Regions from separate parts of the Thioalkalivibrio sp. ALE28 genome, predicted to be linked through region 4. Evidence: predicted binding sites of a transcription regulator. Region 4 holds the regulator's gene; each other region holds the start of a gene.
The links. The regulator FliA, encoded in region 4, starts transcription of late flagellar genes. The targets are predictions, from matches to a motif close to GCTAAAGTTNNNNNNNNNNCNGCCGATA.
Positions count from the first base shown of each region.

Region 1: D105_RS0103735 (methyl-accepting chemotaxis protein) is a predicted target of FliA. The motif match lies at 1,741-1,768, and genes of this name have one in related genera.
Region 2: D105_RS0111090 (methyl-accepting chemotaxis protein) is a predicted target of FliA. The motif match lies at 1,680-1,707, and genes of this name have one in related genera.
Region 3: D105_RS0102980 (flagellin) is a predicted target of FliA. The motif match lies at 2,288-2,315, and genes of this name have one in related genera.

Region 1 is NZ_KB898094.1:354,505-358,704, forward strand. It holds gene D105_RS0103730 (DUF255 domain-containing protein) at 1-476, shown strand, start outside; gene D105_RS0103735 (methyl-accepting chemotaxis protein) at 489-1,718, opposite strand; gene D105_RS0103740 (DEAD/DEAH box helicase) at 2,179-3,498, opposite strand; gene D105_RS0103745 (PAS domain-containing methyl-accepting chemotaxis protein) at 3,811-4,200, shown strand, end outside.
Region 2 is NZ_KB898103.1:94,049-98,248, reverse strand. It holds gene D105_RS0111095 (ATP-binding cassette domain-containing protein) at 1-1,644, shown strand, start outside; gene D105_RS0111090 (methyl-accepting chemotaxis protein) at 1,803-3,818, shown strand; gene D105_RS0111085 (GNAT family N-acetyltransferase) at 3,832-4,200, opposite strand, start outside.
Region 3 is NZ_KB898094.1:186,247-190,446, forward strand. It holds gene D105_RS15335 (flagellar protein FlaG) at 312-779, opposite strand; gene D105_RS0102980 (flagellin) at 812-2,209, opposite strand; gene D105_RS0102985 (nucleotidyltransferase domain-containing protein) at 2,828-3,127, shown strand; gene D105_RS0102990 (YIP1 family protein) at 3,398-4,024, opposite strand; gene D105_RS0102995 (hypothetical protein) at 4,140-4,200, shown strand, end outside.
Region 4 is NZ_KB898094.1:52,933-57,132, reverse strand. It holds gene D105_RS0102375 (chemotaxis protein CheA) at 1-970, opposite strand, end outside; gene D105_RS0102370 (protein phosphatase CheZ) at 1,016-1,792, opposite strand; gene cheY (chemotaxis response regulator CheY) at 1,888-2,268, opposite strand; gene D105_RS0102360 (RNA polymerase sigma factor FliA) at 2,310-3,077, opposite strand; gene D105_RS0102355 (MinD/ParA family protein) at 3,074-3,898, opposite strand; partial or broken gene flhF (flagellar biosynthesis protein FlhF) at 4,067-4,200, opposite strand, start outside.

The sequences.
Region 1 (4,200 bases), 300 kb from region 4:
AAGACCGCGACACCCTTGAGTGGGCCCGCGAGGCGCTGGAGGCGCTCGACCGCTATCTGCTCACCCGCAGCGGCTACCTGCACGGCATCACCGCCGGCGGACGGCCGGCGATGGAGGGCTACCTGCCCTCACAGATCTGGCCGGAGATCGCCCGCCAGGAACTGGCGCGCGCCGTGGAGGCACTGGATGGCGAACGTCCGGACCTGCCCGACCCGGTCGCCGCGCTGGATCGACTGGAGCCCTTCTTCGACGCGGAGCTGGGCACGCATGCCGAGCGGATCGGGACGGACCTGGAGCCCTGGTCGGAGACCCGCACCCAGGCCGCGCTCGCCTGGTGGCTGTATCGCCTGCCCGACGACGCGATCGAGGCGTCCCATATTGACCGCGACACCGTGCGTGACCGCCTGCGCATCGAGCCCGGCGCGGATCCCGACGACGTCGCCCTGGGCTTCGACGCCCTGCGCCGGGGCTTCTGACGCCAGGCCGGATCAGCCCTGCTGACGAAAACCCGCAACCTCGTTCTGTAGCTGCTGCGCCAGCCCTTCGAGGGCCTCTACCGCCTGCTGCATCTCGTTGGCCCCGTCGGCGTTGCGCACCGCGATGTCGTTGATGTGGTGGATATTGCGGTTGATCTCCTCCGCCACCTGGCTTTGCTCCTCGGTCGCGCTGGCCACCTGGCGGGTCATGTCGTCGATGGTGGTCACCGAGTCGTGGATGTACTCCAGGGTCTCGCCCGCCTCGCCGGCCTTCTCCACCGACGTCTCGGCGTGCTGCTGGCTCACCTCCATCGCCTGTACCGCGCGGGTCGCTCCGCCCTGCAGGCGCTGGATGATCTCGCGGATCTCCCCGGTCGAGTCGTTGGTTCGCTGAGCCAGATGACGCACCTCGTCGGCCACCACCGCGAAGCCCCGTCCCGCCTCGCCGGCGCGGGCGGCCTCGATCGCCGCATTGAGCGCCAGCAGGTTGGTCTTCTCGGCGATCTCCTCGATCACCTGCAGGATGGTGCCGATGTTGTCGCTGTCACCCTTCAGCTCACTGATCACGTGGCTCGCCTGGCGGATCTCGCCGGCCAGGGTGTTGATCGCGCCCTGCGTGGCCTGCACCACGGTGCGTCCGCCTTCCGCCGCCCGGGTCGCCTGACCGGCACTCTCGGCCGTGCTCTGGGTGTTGTTGGCCACCTCCTGCACAGTGGCGGACATCTGGTTCATCGCGGTGACCACCTGCTCCACGTCGCCGCGCTGCTCGTGGGTCGCCCGGGTCAGTTCGTTGCTGCGACCCTCCAGTTGCCGCGCGGAGGCGGCGATCCCGTCGGCCGCATCCGCCACCTGCCGGATCAGCCCCGAGAGCCGGCCCATCACCGTGTTGAAGGCCTCGCCGGTGCGCCCGATCTCGTCGTCCGTGGTGACCTCCACCCGGTGGCCGAGATCCGCGCGCCCCTCGCCGATCGCCTCCAGCCCCTCGGCCAGGCGCTCCAGAGGCCGCGTCAGCACATTGGCATAGAACCAGCCGATCCCCAGCGCCACCACGAACGCGACCACCCACAGAGCCCACAGCAACCACCACAGCTGCGTCACCAGGGCCTCATCCACCCCCGCGGCAAGATCGCCCTTCATGGTGTGGAACGTCACCCCGCCCATGATCGAAAGCGGCACCGTACTCACCACGATCACCAGGATCACCAGCTTCAGTCGCAGCCCACCCAACGGTCCAATCTTCATCGACACCCTCCTTTGGCTTCGTTAACGACCACCCGCGCCCGGCCTTGAGCCCGCCAGAGTATCGCCCGGCCCATCCCCCGCCGCCCTGATCCAGCTCAACTCCAACGCCTCGCCGCAACTCGAAAACCGTATTCACCACGAAGCACACGAAGGCACGAAGAAGGGCAAGGGCAAAAGCATTTCACAGGACGACGCGAAATTTGGAAGTGTTTACGGGCCCTCGGCAATCACAACACGCTGTGATTAGCCTTGTACTGGGGCCAATCACCTGGCGCACAACACCAGCCCCTTCCTGTCTTCCAGCCTTCCTGTTATCGCTTTTCGCCCTTGACCTGGCCCTTCTTCGTGCCTTCGTGTGCTTCGTGGTGAATAAAGCCCTCCCCGCCAGGCCCGGAACGAAAAAACCCGCGGGCCCGGAGTTCGGGGCCGCGGGTTCGCGGTATGGCGCTGGCGCGTCGGACTAGCGGCTGCGCGCCGCCCGGTTGCCGTTGGAGGACGGGCGGCCGTTGCCGCCGCGACCGCCGCCGGGCTTGCCACCGCGGGCATTGCGCGGGGCGCCATTGCGGGCCCCGCCGCCCGGCTTGCCGCCACGACCGCCGCGGCGGTTGCCGTTGCCGTCATTGGCGGCCGGCTTCGGCGCGGCAAAACCTTCGGTCTCGATGCGGTCGATCGGGCGCTGGATCAGGCGCTCGATGCCCTTCAGCAACTTGATCTCCTCGCCATCCACCAGCGACAGCGCGGCACCGGCGGAGCCGGCACGGCCGGTACGACCGATGCGATGCACGTAATCCTCCGGCACATTCGGCAGCTCGAAGTTGACCACCTGCGGCAGCTGGTCAATGTCCAGGCCGCGCGCGGCGATATCGGTCGCCACCAGCACCGGCACCTGCCCAGACTTGAACTGCTTGAGCGCTTTAGTACGCGCCGCCTGGCTCTTGTTACCGTGGATCGCCTCCGAGCGCACGCCATCCTTGGACAGCTTTTCGGCCAGGCGATTGGCGCCGTGCTTGGTGCGGGTAAACACCAGCACCTGTTCCCAGTTGTTGGTGCGGATCAGGTGGCTCAGCAGTTCGCGCTTCTGGCTGGTCTCGACCAGATGCACACTCTGCTGCACGCTCTCGGCGGCCGTGTTGCGCGGGGCGATGTCGATCTCCGCCGGGCGGGTGAGCAGGCCGTTGGCCAGCGTGCGGATCTCGTCGGAGAAAGTCGCCGAGAACATCAGATTCTGCCGGCTCTTGGGCATCAGCGCGATCAGCTTCTTGATGTCGCGGATAAAGCCCATGTCCAGCATGCGATCGGCCTCGTCGAGGACCAGGATCTCCACACCGGACAGGTCGATGGTCTTCTGGTTGGCGTGATCCAGCAGACGCCCCGGGGTCGCCACCACGATGTCCATGCGGTCGCGCAGGGCCTTGATCTGCGGGTTCATGTTCACGCCACCGAAGATCGTCATCGAGCGCAGCTTCAGGTTGCGCCCGTAGGTCTTCACGGAATCGTGCACCTGGGCGGCCAGCTCGCGGGTCGGGGTCAGCACCAGGCAGCGCGGACGGCCATTGCCGGGCTTGGGCGCATCACTGGTGGAAAGGCGCTGCAGGATCGGCAGGGTAAAGCCGGCGGTCTTGCCGGTGCCGGTCTGGGCCGCGGCCAGCAGGTCGCCGCCCTTCAGGACTTCCGGGATGGCCCGCGCCTGGATCGGAGTCGGGTGCTGGTAGCCGGCGGAATCCAGCGCGCGCAAAAGTGTATCGGCCAACCCGAGGTCGGCAAAGGTCGTATCAGTCATGGAATGCTCCAACGCTACCCGCCACTCGTTCAACAAGAGCACCCATCGGGGGAAACGAAATCAGGGGGATCACTGCGAACCGGAATGGCTCTGGATCAGATGAACGGACGCTGACGGGCGGGGCGTTCGATAGACGCACTATACGCCTTTCGTCAATGAAAAGACACTCCACCCATTACCGCCTGGATATATATTTGTTTTGTGAGGGAATATGGACTAGCTTCCATTCAACAAGAATAACCCGGCGCCCAGGCAGCACCGGTCCGGCCGACGCGACACCAATAACAACGATTCGGCCATCAGGGGAACAACATGAAACGCAACCTGCCCGTGACCGGGAACGAGGTGGATTACCCGGAGAGTGCCAACATCCTTTCCACCACCAACCTCAAGGGGGCCATCACCTACGTCAACCCGGATTTCATCGACATCAGCGGGTTCGATCCGGACGAACTGCTCGACAAAAACCACAACGTGGTCCGCCATCCCGATATGCCGCCGGCGGCGTTCGAGGACCTGTGGAACACCATCCAGGGCGGCCGCTCCTGGATGGGCCTGGTCAAGAACCGCTGCAAGAATGGCGATCACTACTGGGTCAACGCCTATGTGACGCCCGTAACGGAAGACGGGCAAACCGTCGAGTATCAGTCCGTTCGCACCAAGCCGCGGCGCGAACAGGTAGCCAAGGCTGAATCCGTCTAC
Region 2 (4,200 bases), on a different contig from region 4:
GAGGCCGGGCGCCTGCTGGAGCGCTTCCACCACCTGAGCCAGGCCGCGGCCGGCGGCGACATGGATGCCCTGGAGAAGATGGGGCCAGTGCAGTCGCAGCTCGACGCCATCGATGGCTGGAGCCTGCAGAACCGGGTGGAGACCACCATCTCCCGCCTGAGCCTGGACCCCGAGGCGGAGTTCGCCGCGCTGTCCGGCGGACTCAAGCGCCGGGTCTGGCTGGCACGCGAGCTGGTGCAGCGCCCGCAGCTGCTGCTGCTCGACGAACCGACCAACCATCTCGACGTGGCCGCGATCCGCTGGCTGGAAGAGTTCCTGCTCGAGAGCGGCCTGACCGTGGTCTTCATCAGCCATGACCGCCAGTTCATGGAGAGTGTAGCCACCCGCATCCTGGAGCTGGACCGCGGGCAGCTGTATGAACATCCGCCGTCGATCGAGGAATTCCGCCGCCGTCAGGCCGAACGCCTGGAGACCGAGGCCACCCAGCGCGCGGAGTTCGACCGCAAGCTGGCGCAGGAGGAGGCCTGGGTGCGCCAGGGCATCAAGGCACGGCGTACCCGCAACGAGGGGCGCGTGCGGGCACTGCAGGCCCTGCGCAAGAAGCGCGCCGAGCGTCGCGAACGCAGCGGCCAGGTCAAGATGAAGCTGAGCCCGGAACAGCGTTCGGGCCGGCTGGTGATCGAGGCGGAACACGCCGATTTCGGCTACGAAAAACCCATCGTCAGGGACGTGAACCTGCTGCTGCAACGCGGCGATGCCCTGGGCATCGTCGGACCCAACGGCGCGGGCAAGACGACCCTGCTGCGCGGCCTGCTCGGACAGATGGAGCCGCTGGCCGGTCACGTGAAGCTGGGCACCCAGCTGGAGATCGCGTACTTCGACCAGGCGCGCGCGCACCTCGACGAAGACACCACGGTGCAGGACGCGGTCGGCGAGGGGCGCGACCGGGTGATGGTCAATGGCGAGAGCCGGCACATTTTGTCCTACCTGGAAGACTTCCTGTTCCCGCCATCACGTTCCCGCCAGCCGGTGTCGGCGCTGTCCGGGGGCGAGCGCAATCGCCTGCTGCTGGCCAAGCTGTTCCTGCGCCCGGCAAATCTGCTGGTGCTCGACGAACCCACCAACGACCTCGATGTGGAGACCCTGGAGCTGCTGGAACAGCTCCTGATCGAGTACACCGGGACGGTGATCGTGGTCAGCCACGACCGCTCGTTTCTGGACAATGTCGCGACCTCGACCCTGGTCCTGCCGGGCGACGGGTCGGTGGAAGAGTTCGTGGGTGGCTGGTCCGACCTGCCCGAACGCGTCACGCAGCGGCTGCTGGAGGGCGAAACCGCGGCCGCCGCCCGCCCCGGCGCCCCGGAGCCGCGGGCCGAGCCCGCTCCCGAACCATCGCCGCAGACATCGGAAAACGCTACGGCGACCCCGCGCAAACTGTCCTACAAGGATGCGCGCGAACTGGAGGCCCTCCCGGCCCGGATCGAGGCCCTGGAGACCGAGCAACAGGAACTGACCACGGCGATGACCGATCCCGAGGCCCTGCGCGACGGTGAACGCATGCGCGACCTGCAGGCGCGGCTCGAGACCGTGGAGGCCGAGCTGGCCCACTGCTTCGAGCGCTGGGAGCAGCTGGAATCCGGTTGAGCGTCGGCGCGTCTACACTCGGGTTTCCGGCCACCCCTCAACTCTGCCGGGGGTCTGCCGTAACAGGGGTTGAATAGCCACCTTTCGGGTCCGCGCTCTCCGAGACCGCGGCCGGTTCGCGAAGCGCCCGGGACAGGGCGCGCTGAAGGAGTCATCGCATGCTGGACAAACTCTCCATTCGGGGGCTGCTGATTGCCGGGTTCGGCCTGGTCGTCGCCATCCTGATCATCAACTCCCTGCTGGCACTGCGCGCGATGAGCACGGGCAGTCAGGGGGTCGAGCAGCTCACGCAGGCTGACTACCCGGCCGTCGCCCGGGTCAACGATGTCGAGCAGCTGCTGCAGGAGAGCGCGGCGTTTCTCGGCTTCTACCTGATGAGCGAGGAGCAGTCGCATCGCGATGCATGGCAAAACGCGATGCGCGAGCTCGATGCGGCCACGCGGGCCCTGAACGAGAATCCGGTCATCGCGGCCGACGAGGAACTCGCCGCCAGCGCGACCGAGGTACGCCGCCTGGTGGATCAGTTCGCCAGCTTCGAGGACCGCCTGATCGAGGTGGCGGAGAACGCGGCCGAGAACATGCCGGCCCTGGGAATCGCCAACGCCCGGGCCAACCCGGCCAGCCGCGAGATGACCCAGCAGACCAACATGATGATCGACGCCGAGATGGCCCTGCCGCGCTTCCAGCGTTCCTGGGACCGTCTCGACACCCTGCATGAGCTGCGCATGTCGGTGGTCCAGGTCACCTCCAACCTGCGCGGGTTCATCGCCTTCCGCGATGACGCCTTCCGCGAGAACGTGCGCCTGTTCTCGACCCGCACCAACGACATCACCGCGCAGCTGATGGACCAGTTCGACGATCTCGACTTCGAACAGCAGATCGCGCTGGAAGACTTCCAGATGGCCCTGGATACCCAGAACACCGCGCTGGACGACCTGATCGAGATCCACGGCAGCGAACAGGCCCTCCAGGATGCCTACCTGATTCGGACCGAGATCGGCCCGCTGCTGGTCGAGGCCCGCGATCATCTGCAAGGACTCAGCGAGCGCATCACTGCCCGCGCCGAACGCAGCGCCGCCGCCCTGACCGCCGACATGCGCGCCACCCAGACGACCCAGGGCATCCTGGCTCTGATCGGCGTGATCCTCGGGCTGGCCGGCGCGGTGTTCATCATCCTGGTCGTGCGGCGCGCGCTGGCCCACTCCACCGCGGCGCTCGAGGAGATCGCCGATGGCGATGGCGATCTGAGCCGCCGTCTGGACGAGAACGGCCTGATCGAAACCGCCCAGCTCGGCCGTGCGTTCAACCGCTTCACCGACAAGATCGCCCAGGCCATCGGCCACGCACGCGGCAGCACCGAGACACTCAACCGCGCCACCGAGAACCTGAACCAGGAGGCCTACGAGGCCCGCGAGGCGGTCTCGCGCCAGCGCGACGAGACCGAGCGTGTCGCCACCGCGATCAACGAGCTGCAAAGCAGCGCCGAGGAGATCGCGCGCAACACCGACGCGACCTCCCAGGCCGGCCAGGAAGCCGGGGATGCGGTGAACAATGGCTCCGAGGTGATGGAGAAGAACATCGAGTCCATGGCCTCGCTGCTCGGCACCGTCGAGCAGGCCGCCGGGACCGTCTCCAAGCTGGGCGAGGACTCCAAGCAGATCGGGACCATCCTCGAGGTGATCCGCGGGGTCGCCGAGCAGACCAACCTGCTGGCCCTGAACGCGGCCATCGAGGCCGCCCGCGCCGGCGAACATGGCCGCGGCTTCGCGGTGGTCGCCGACGAGGTCCGCAAGCTCGCGACCCGCACACAGGAATCCACCGACGAGATCGAGTCCATGATCTCGCGCCTGCAAACCGCCACCACCAGTGCCGTCAAGGCCATGGAACAGGGTCAGGAAGAGGCCGAGTCGACCATGGAGCATACCGCCGAGGTCAACGGCGCCCTGCAGCAGATCCGGCAGTCGGTCACCACCATCGTGGAGATGACCGAGCAGATCGCGGTCGCTTCACGCCAGCAGAGCACGGTGGTCGAGGATATCAACCGCAATATCGTGCAGATCTCCGACGAGGCGGATCAGTCGGCCAACACCGCCGACCGGGTCAGCGCCGCCTCCGACGAGCTCAAGCAGGTGGAAAAGGAGATCCAGCAGGCCCTGGCGCAGTTCCGGCTCTGACCCGGACTACGGGCTACGGGCTACGGGCCTCCAGCCAGGCCCGGGCGGCGCGGCGCAGCCTGCGGGTGACGCCGCGCCGCCCGGATACCCCGAGCTCGCGGGCCAGCCGCGTCCAATCGACGGGCGCGGCCAGGGTCGTCTCCAACAGGCGGCCTTCCGGATCGGCCGGCGGGGCTGCTTCCAGCTGCCGCAACAGGGCCGGCAACGCCCATTCCAGCGGCCGCGCGCGGTACGCAAAGGCTCGAACCTCCGCGAGATCGGTGGCCGGGTCGGACTCCGACAGCGGCCGGGCCGTTTCCTCCAGGGCCGCACTCACCATGGCGGCGGCGGATGCGGGCAGGAAGCGTGGGTGCCACACCGACCAGTCGCGCCAGAAGGCGCG
Region 3 (4,200 bases), 130 kb from region 4:
GCGAAGCAATCTCCAGAACCTGGCACCTAGCCGACACGCACACCTGCCACAATCATCCCCAAGCCCCAGGCCGTAACCCAGGAAACTGCAAAGCAGTTATCCGGGATCTACCACGCCTAGCGAATCCCGCCGCTTGGGATAGCCCCGTCTCCAGAGATACCGGCTCGACGCTCCGCTCCGGCCGGGATGGCATGGAGGGGGTGGTCAAGAAGGGGTAAGCAGCCACGCCCAGACGCCGGAACGAAAAAAGCCGGACCCGTTGCCGGGCCCGGCTTCACAACACATCACGCTTGCAGGTGTAACAACAGCCTTCAGGCCTTGTCCGCCAGCCCCGTGCCGCCGAGCTCCTGCTCGGTCTGGAACTGTTCCACCAGGGCCAGTACGGCCTCCGGCGGGATCTGGCGGATCACCTCTTCGCGTTCTCCGTCCATCACTGTAATCACCGTGCGGCCGCTGCTGTCGTCCACGCTGAACTCCAGCGCCCGCTTCGTGGATTGCAGGTAGGAATTGATCGACTCGACCACCTGGTTGACCTCGTCCATGTCCATGGCCTCGATCGCCGGTCCGGTGGAACCACGAGCCGTTGATTCCGTATTACTGTCCGCACGAACCACGGCCTCCGGCCGCCCTTCGCCACGAACAAGACCCGCGCCGGAACCAGGAGCCTTGGCCCCCTCGCCCCCGCGCGGGTTCACTGCAACCAGCGGTGATGTGATATTGCCGATTCCATCACTCATATCGCTGTCCTCTTCAGAAGGGGAGGATGGCGCCCTCGCCATCCTCCCTCAACCAGAAGCCCGAGTGATCGAGCTTACTGCAGCAGGGCCAGCACGTTCTGCGGAACCGCGTTGGCCTGCGAAAGCACCGAGGTACCCGCCTGCTGCAGCACCTGGGCGCGGGTCAGCTCGGCCGTCTCGGCCGCGAAGTCCGCATCCTGGATCCGCGAACGGGCGGCGGACAGATTCTCCGAGGAGATCTCCAGGTTGGAGATGGTGTTCTCGAAGCGCACCTGAACCGAACCGAGCTCAGCTCGGAGACCATTTACTTGCTGAAGTGCAAGGTCAATTGTCCGAATCGTATCCGTGGCTTCCTGTCGTGTCGCTACGCTAACTCCATTCAGTGTGAAATCCTGACTAGCCACGCCTTCCAGGCCAAGCTCTGTGTCATCGGTTCCCGCGACATCGATATTCGTACCAATTTCCGCTTGGAGCTCGATCCCCCGAGCGAACACATCTGACTCCCCGGAACCGACGCCTGCAATCTCAAGGCCTCCACCGTCAACTACGGAGATTTCGATATCGGCATCTGACTCAAAAACGAGCTCACCGTTATCTACAGAGGCTGTAACACCCGTCTGCGAGGAACGCGCATTGATGCTCTCAGCAATGTCGTCGACGCCATCATCATCAGCAATCGAGATAGATACGCCGTTGATTTCCACCGCGCCAGCTGCCGTCGGCTCAGTGAAACCCAAGTCGTTGGCAGTTTCGACCCCAGAAGTGCGAACCGCCTGCACTCCGGTATCACCGAATTCCTGATTGATGGCGTTCACGACGTCATCAAGGGAGGTGGCCTCAGAAAGGTCAATTTCTACACCGTTGACCGTGATATCAGCCAAGTCACCAGCGCTGATACCATCACCTGCGGTACCGCCAGTAATCGCGTTGAGGGAAACAGCATCACCTTCGATCACTTCCCCACCCAATTGAGAACCACGCGCATCCACACCATCGACGGAGATAGTCTGATTACGATTCGCACCCACTTGGAAGATAAGATCTTCCAGAGATCCGTCCAAAATCCGGGTACCATTGAACTCAGTCGAATTGGCCACTCGATTGATTTCTTGGACCAATTGCTCAACTTCGTTGTTCAGCGCCTGCCGATCCGATGCAGAGTTAGTATCATTCGCAGACTGAACCGCCAGCTCACGAATACGCTGCATTGCATCACCGACAGTACCCAGAGCACCCTCTGCAGTCTGCGCGAAGGAGATCCCGTCATTGGCGTTACGCACGGCCTGGTTCAAGCCGCGGATCTGGGTGGTAAACCGCTCGGCGATGGCCAGACCGGCCGCGTCATCCTTGGCGCTGTTGATACGCAGGCCCGAGGACAGACGCTCCAGGCTCTGAGCCAGCGCGCCCTGGGAGTTGTTCAGGTTGCGCTGCGCGTTCAGGGAAAGAACGTTGGTGTTGATTACTTGGGACATGATCGCTCTCCTGTAGAGTCGTTCGTCACCGCCTCGGGCGGTTCTGGTGAACGGGCCGATCCCCGCTCTCAGGACCCTTAACGACCTGCCCTACAGAACCTTTAGCCCATCGTTGAAATTTTTTTCACCGCGGGTGGCAAATCGTTGCCGCTCGCGCCGCATGCGCCCTCCAACCCGCCACAGCCACGCCATCATCCGCACCACACACCCCGCCGTCACCCCAGCCGCATCGCAGCGGAGAGCCGGGACCTCCAGACGCCGGACCAGCCCCCAACCGACGGGCAGCCCGCACTGCAGAGATCCCAGATAACCGCTGCGCGGTTTGCGGGGTGGCGGTTCTGTGGAAGAAAGTTACGGAAACGGGGACCACGGGCCGGCCACCCCAGGGTGGCGACCACATCCCGTCATTGCGAGGAGCCGCAGGCGACGTGGCAATCGGCTGCATGTGGCAAGCCGTTTGATTCCCGCACACTTGCTCATTCCGAGCGATTGCTTCGTCGCTGCGCTCCTCGCAATGACAGGGGTGTGGTGGATTCGCGGCGGGTTCGCAGGATGACGGTGGTGGTTGGAGGCGAGACGGTTCGGGTATGTGACCCAGGGCCTTGATATACTTGAGCGATGCGCCTGAGCGACGAACAACAGACGGTTATCCGCGAGGAAGTGGCCCGTGCATTCGGGCCGGATGCAAACGTGAAGCTATTCGGCTCGCGCGTGGACGATACCGCGCGCGGTGGCGACATCGACCTCTACATCGAGGCGGACGGCACCCCGGATGACCTGCTGGACCGGGAACTCAACCTGTACGTCGCACTGCAACGCCAGCTGGGCGAACGCCGTGTGGATATCGTCGTACACCCACGCGGCGCGCCGCACCGCCCCATCGATACGCATGCCGACCGCACGGGTGTCGCCCTGTGACCGTCACGACGCCACCGCAGCGGCTCGCGCGGCTGATTAATCTGATGGATCGTGAGGACGAGTACCTGCTCGGCGTTTCAGAGGCTTTGTACACAGGCCCCGGAACTCAACCTTGGCTCCGCACCACCCACGCAACGCGATAGCCCCCACCGCCGGTACCGCTCCTGTAGGAGCCCAGCCCCCTGGGCGATTTCTTTCATCGATGCCAGATGTCCGACCCGATCGCCCAGAGGGCTGGCCTCCTACAAGTGTTGCCCCGACAACGGGGGCTCAGATCAGCCAGGTGGTGCCGATGCGGTGCTCGGGGGTGGCGCCGGGGATCAGGTCCATCAGGGCCCAGCCAAAGATGAGTGTGATGAAGGCGCCGCAGAAGACGGTGGCCACGAACAGGCCGATGCGGTTGCCGCGGCGCAACCCGAGGATGCCGCGCAGCGACCAGTACAGCAGCCACAGCGAATACAGAATCAGCAGCAGTCCGATGCCGTTGCCCCACGGCCAGGGAAAGGCGGCGGCGACCTTGGCGACCCAGGCCGGGAGCAGGCCGATACTGACCGCCAGCATGGCCCGGTCCGGGTCCCCGCGCCCCTGGAAGAGTTCGGCCAGGTAGTGCGCGGACCACGCCAGGCCCAGCACACCGATACTCATGGCGAGCACGCTGTAGACGCCAAACCCCCATACCCCGGGCATCGCCTCCGGCGGCAGCCCGGTGGGGATGAGCTGATACAGCCACTGACTGACGATCACGCTGAGCAGCAGCACCGGGAACGCCAGACGCAGAAAGATCTGCCACCAGGGCGGTGCCGGCTCGATCGCCTGGGCGTCGCGCACGACCGCCAGCGGGTTCACGAGCGAGCGCAGCGTCATGCGAGCCGGATAAAATCTCACGGGAACAGTCATCGGCAAATTATGTGGCAGTTACGTGACCATTCGATGACAGGCTTTCGCTGGTTTCCGAGATGTACCATCTACTCCTGGGCTGGGAGACGCATCAGTGGCTCGGTTGACGATTCGTTTGCCTGACGAAAAGTACGAACGCCTGAAGGCGCTGGCACGCGAACGTGGCACTAGCGTCA
Region 4 (4,200 bases):
GCTCGCCCACCAGGTTCATGATCTCGTCCAGGCGCTCGGTGTCGACGCGCACGGAAGTCTCGCCCTGCGGGGCCGCCCGACCGCCCCCCTCGGCACCCCCGCCGCCGGCACGCGCGCCGCCACCGCCCTGGCCTCCTGCAGGGGTATCGGCGGGCGCGGCGGCCTTCTCCGGTTCGGCGGGTTCGGGCTTCGCCGACGGGGCTTCCGCAGGTTCGTCGTCTGCGGGGCTGGGGACTGCCCCGGTAGCGGCCGGCCCGGCGCCCTTGGCCTGCAACTCGTCCAGCAGGTTCTCGAATTCGTCGTCGGTGATCAGGTCGCCGGAGCTACCCTCACCCTCCGCAGCCGGTTCTTCTCCGGCCGCATCGCCCGCGGTGGAGCCCGTCTCCACGGGCTTCGGCGGCTGATCGCCGTGCAGGCTGTCGAGCAGGGCCTCGAATTCGTCGTCGGTGATCTCGTCACCGGCACCGACCATCGCGTCGCCATCCGCCGCCGGTTCCGCATCCGTATCCGCTTGCGGTTCGGGTTCTGGCTCCGGCTCGGGTTCCGGGGGTGGCGGCGCGGCGGGCTCCGCCGCCACGTCCTCGTTGTTCGCCATGCGCCGGAGGTTTTCCACCAGATCGGCCTCGGCGGGTGTGGGATCCACGCCGGAGCGCAGGTCCCCGAACATTACGTTCAGGGTGTCCAGCACCCGCAGCATGGTGTCCATCAGGTGACTGTCCGCCCGCCGCTCACCGTTACGCAGCAGGTTGAAGACGTCCTCCGCGTGATGGCACACGGTCACCAGGGGATCCAGGCTCAGGAAGCCGGCTCCACCCTTGATGGTATGGAAGCTACGAAAGACCGCATTCAGCAGATCCCGGTCATCGGGATTCTGTTCCAGGTCGATGAGTTGCTCGTTGAGCCCCTCCAGCAGTTCCCCGGCCTCGATCAGGAAGTCCTGAAGGATTTCGTCATTGGGGTCGATGGCCATTCAGTCTCTCCGGTCGCGTGGCGCCATTCGCATGAGGGGAACTGCCTAGAAGCCCAGGCTCGATAGCAGATCGTCCACCTCGTCCTGTCCTTGAACGACATCCGCGGCGGAATCTTGAGTCTTGGGCACGCTGGGACCGTGACCCTTGCGGTCCGCCTCGCGCTCCTCCTCGCGTTGTTCAAGCGACGCCTCGGCCGCCTCGACCTGCTCCATGCGCCCGCTGGAGAGCCGGATCAGGGACACCAGGTTCTCTTCCAGGTCGGTCACCAGCTGGATCACGCGGCGAATCACCTGGCCGGTAATGTCCTGATAGCTCTGTGCCATCAGCACCTCGGAGAGCAGCCGGCGCAGCTCCTCGGTGTCGTCCCCCGCCTGCGCGAAGAACGTGTCGAGCTCGCGGGCAAAGTCCCGGAACTCCTCCACTGAGAGCTGGCGGTTGCGAAAGCGCGTCCACTTCGCCGTCAGGTCGGCCGCCTGCTGGCTGAACGACTCCGCGATCGGCAGGCTCGACTCGATGGCATTCATGGTGTCGTGGGCCGCCTGTTCGGTCATCGTGACCACGTAATTCAGGCGTTCCTTTGCGTCCGGGATCTCCGCCTGGGTCAGTTCGACCAGACGCGAATCGCCGCGGAAGCTTTGCAGGGCCTCGTGAAGATCACGGGTCAGCTTGCCCAGCTCGTCGAAGAGTTCGCGGTCATAGGGGCGCGCCAGATCCTGCACCAGCGCCCGGGCGCCCGTGTCGTCGCCCGCCTCCAGCGTCTTGACCAACTGCCGCGCAAGCTCCAGCTGATCGTCGCGTGGTGGGTGTTCCTGTTCAGTCATGAGAAGCCTCTTGCGGGTACGGCGCGGAAGGTTTCGGACGACGCCCGCGGCGGTCGGTGCCACGGGCGTCGGGCATATCGGTCACAGGCCCATGATTATCCCTGTGCTTCAATGCGTTCGAAGATCTTGTCGATCTTTTCCTTCAGCGTCTCGGCGGTGAACGGCTTGACCACGTAGCCGTTCACGCCCGCCTCGGCCGCCTCGACGATCTGGTCGCGCTTGGCCTCCGCCGTCACCATCAGCACCGGCATGGACTTGAGGTTCGGGTCGGCGCGCACGGCCTTCAGCAAGTCGATCCCCGGCATGTTGGGCATGTTCCAGTCGGTGATCAGAAAGTCGAAATCGCCGTTCTGCAGCATCGGCAGCGCAGTGCTGCCGTCGTCGGCTTCCTGGGTATTGTTGAAGCCAAGATCACGCAACAGGTTCTTGATAATGCGCCGCATCGTGGAAAAGTCGTCCACGATGAGAATCTTCATTCCCTTGTCCACACGTCACTCCGGGATTCGTAGGGTGGGTTTTAGAATAACTGCAAAGCCGTACCGTCTTCGAGCCACGAACCCAGGCGGGCACGCAGTCGAATGGTGGCCTGACTTCGGATCTGGCTGACGCGCGACTCGGTCACGCCCAGCACGGCACCGATCTCGCGCAGGTTGAGCTCTTCGATGTAGTAGAGCGACAGCACCAGCCGCTCGCGTTCGGGGAGGTCGCCGAGGGCTTCGGCCAGTTCCTGACGGAACTCACCGGCCTCGAGGGTGCGGGCCGGCGACACCTCCTGCCCTTCGATCACGCGATCAGCCCCGTCGTCACCCCCGCCGAGGTCGTCCAAAGCGAACAGGTGGGCCCCGGCGTGATCCTGCAGCATCTCGTAGTACTGGTCGATCGGCACGTCCAGCTCGGCGGCGACCTCGCTGCCACGCGCCGCCCGCCCCTCGCGCGCCTCGACGGTCTGGATCGCCGCGGCAATACGCCGACTGTTGCGGTGCACCGAACGCGGTGTCCAGTCACTGCGGCGCAGCTCGTCGATCATCGCGCCACGGATGCGGATGCCGGCGTAGGTGGCAAAGGTCGCGCCCTGGCCGCCCTCGAACTGGCGCGCCGCCTCGAGCAGCCCGATCATGCCCGCCTGAATCAGATCATCCACCTGCACCGAGGCGGGGAGCCGCGCCATCAGGTGATGGGCGATGCGGTGGACCAGCTCGACGTGATCGGCAATCAGCTGTTCGTGTCCGCCGCTGGCCGCGGAGGTCGCCTGATAGCCGGAAAGTCGATTACGCGTCGTCATCATGCGCTCTGCAGCATCCGTTCCACGAAAAACCCGACGCCACCGTGGTCACCGCCCCCCACCGGCCAGCGGTCCACGGTCCGTGCCAGTTCGGCAAAGGCCTTCCCCGCCGGGCTCCCGGGGTACTGCTGTACCACTGGCGCGCGTTTCTGCACCGCCTTTCGCAGGTGATCGTCCATCGGAATATAGCCGGCCAGGTCGAGCACCACCTCCGGCAGGTAGTTGCCGCAGACGGTATTGAGCTTCTGCATCAGTCGCTCGGCGCCTTCGCGGCCGTCGACCATGTTCGTCACCATGCGGAAGCGACGCAGGCCATGATCGCGGTGCAGGACCTTGATCAGGGCATAGGCGTCGGTAATCGAGGCGGGCTCGTCGCAGACCACCACCAGGGTCTCCTGGACCGCGCGGCAGAACGACGTCACGGATTCCTGCAGGCCGGCCGCGGTGTCCACGATCAGCACATCCAGGGGTTTGCGATAGGCGCTGAAGGCATGGATCAGACCGGCATGCTCGGCCGGCGTCAGGTTGGCCATCGCCGCGATCCCGGAAGCCGACGGCACCACCTTCACCCCGTCCGGTCCCTGGACGAGCACATCTTCCAGGCTCTCCACATCACCGGTCACCAGGTCGTGCAGCGTGCGCTCGGGACGCATCCCCAGCAGCAGGTCCACGTTGGCCAGGCCCAGATCGGCGTCGAACAGCATGACCTCGCGCCCGAGCCGGGCCAAGCCCACCGACAGGTTCACCGATACGTTGGTCTTGCCCACCCCGCCCTTGCCCGAGGCAACCGCGATGACCTTCAACGGCTTGTTAGTGCGTGGCATAGCGCCCCTTCCCGACCGGTTGAATCAGTTCCAGCGTGGCGGGCTCCGCCGCCCGTGCCGGACGTGCCTGGGCGCGCGCGCGCCGCGGCGGTTCCATCTCCGCCAGGCGCTCGGCCGCCCAGGTCTCGCGGGCATTGGCCGCTGCCCCGGGTTCATCGGCGGCATCCTCCAGGGCCAGTCGGGTCAGATACCCGGTATCGACCCGGTGAAAGTCCTCGGCAATACGCTGGCCATCGCTGACGAACCCCAGCCCCAGGTGCTGATCGAGCAGTACGGACAGGACCTCGCCCAGCTCCTCGGCC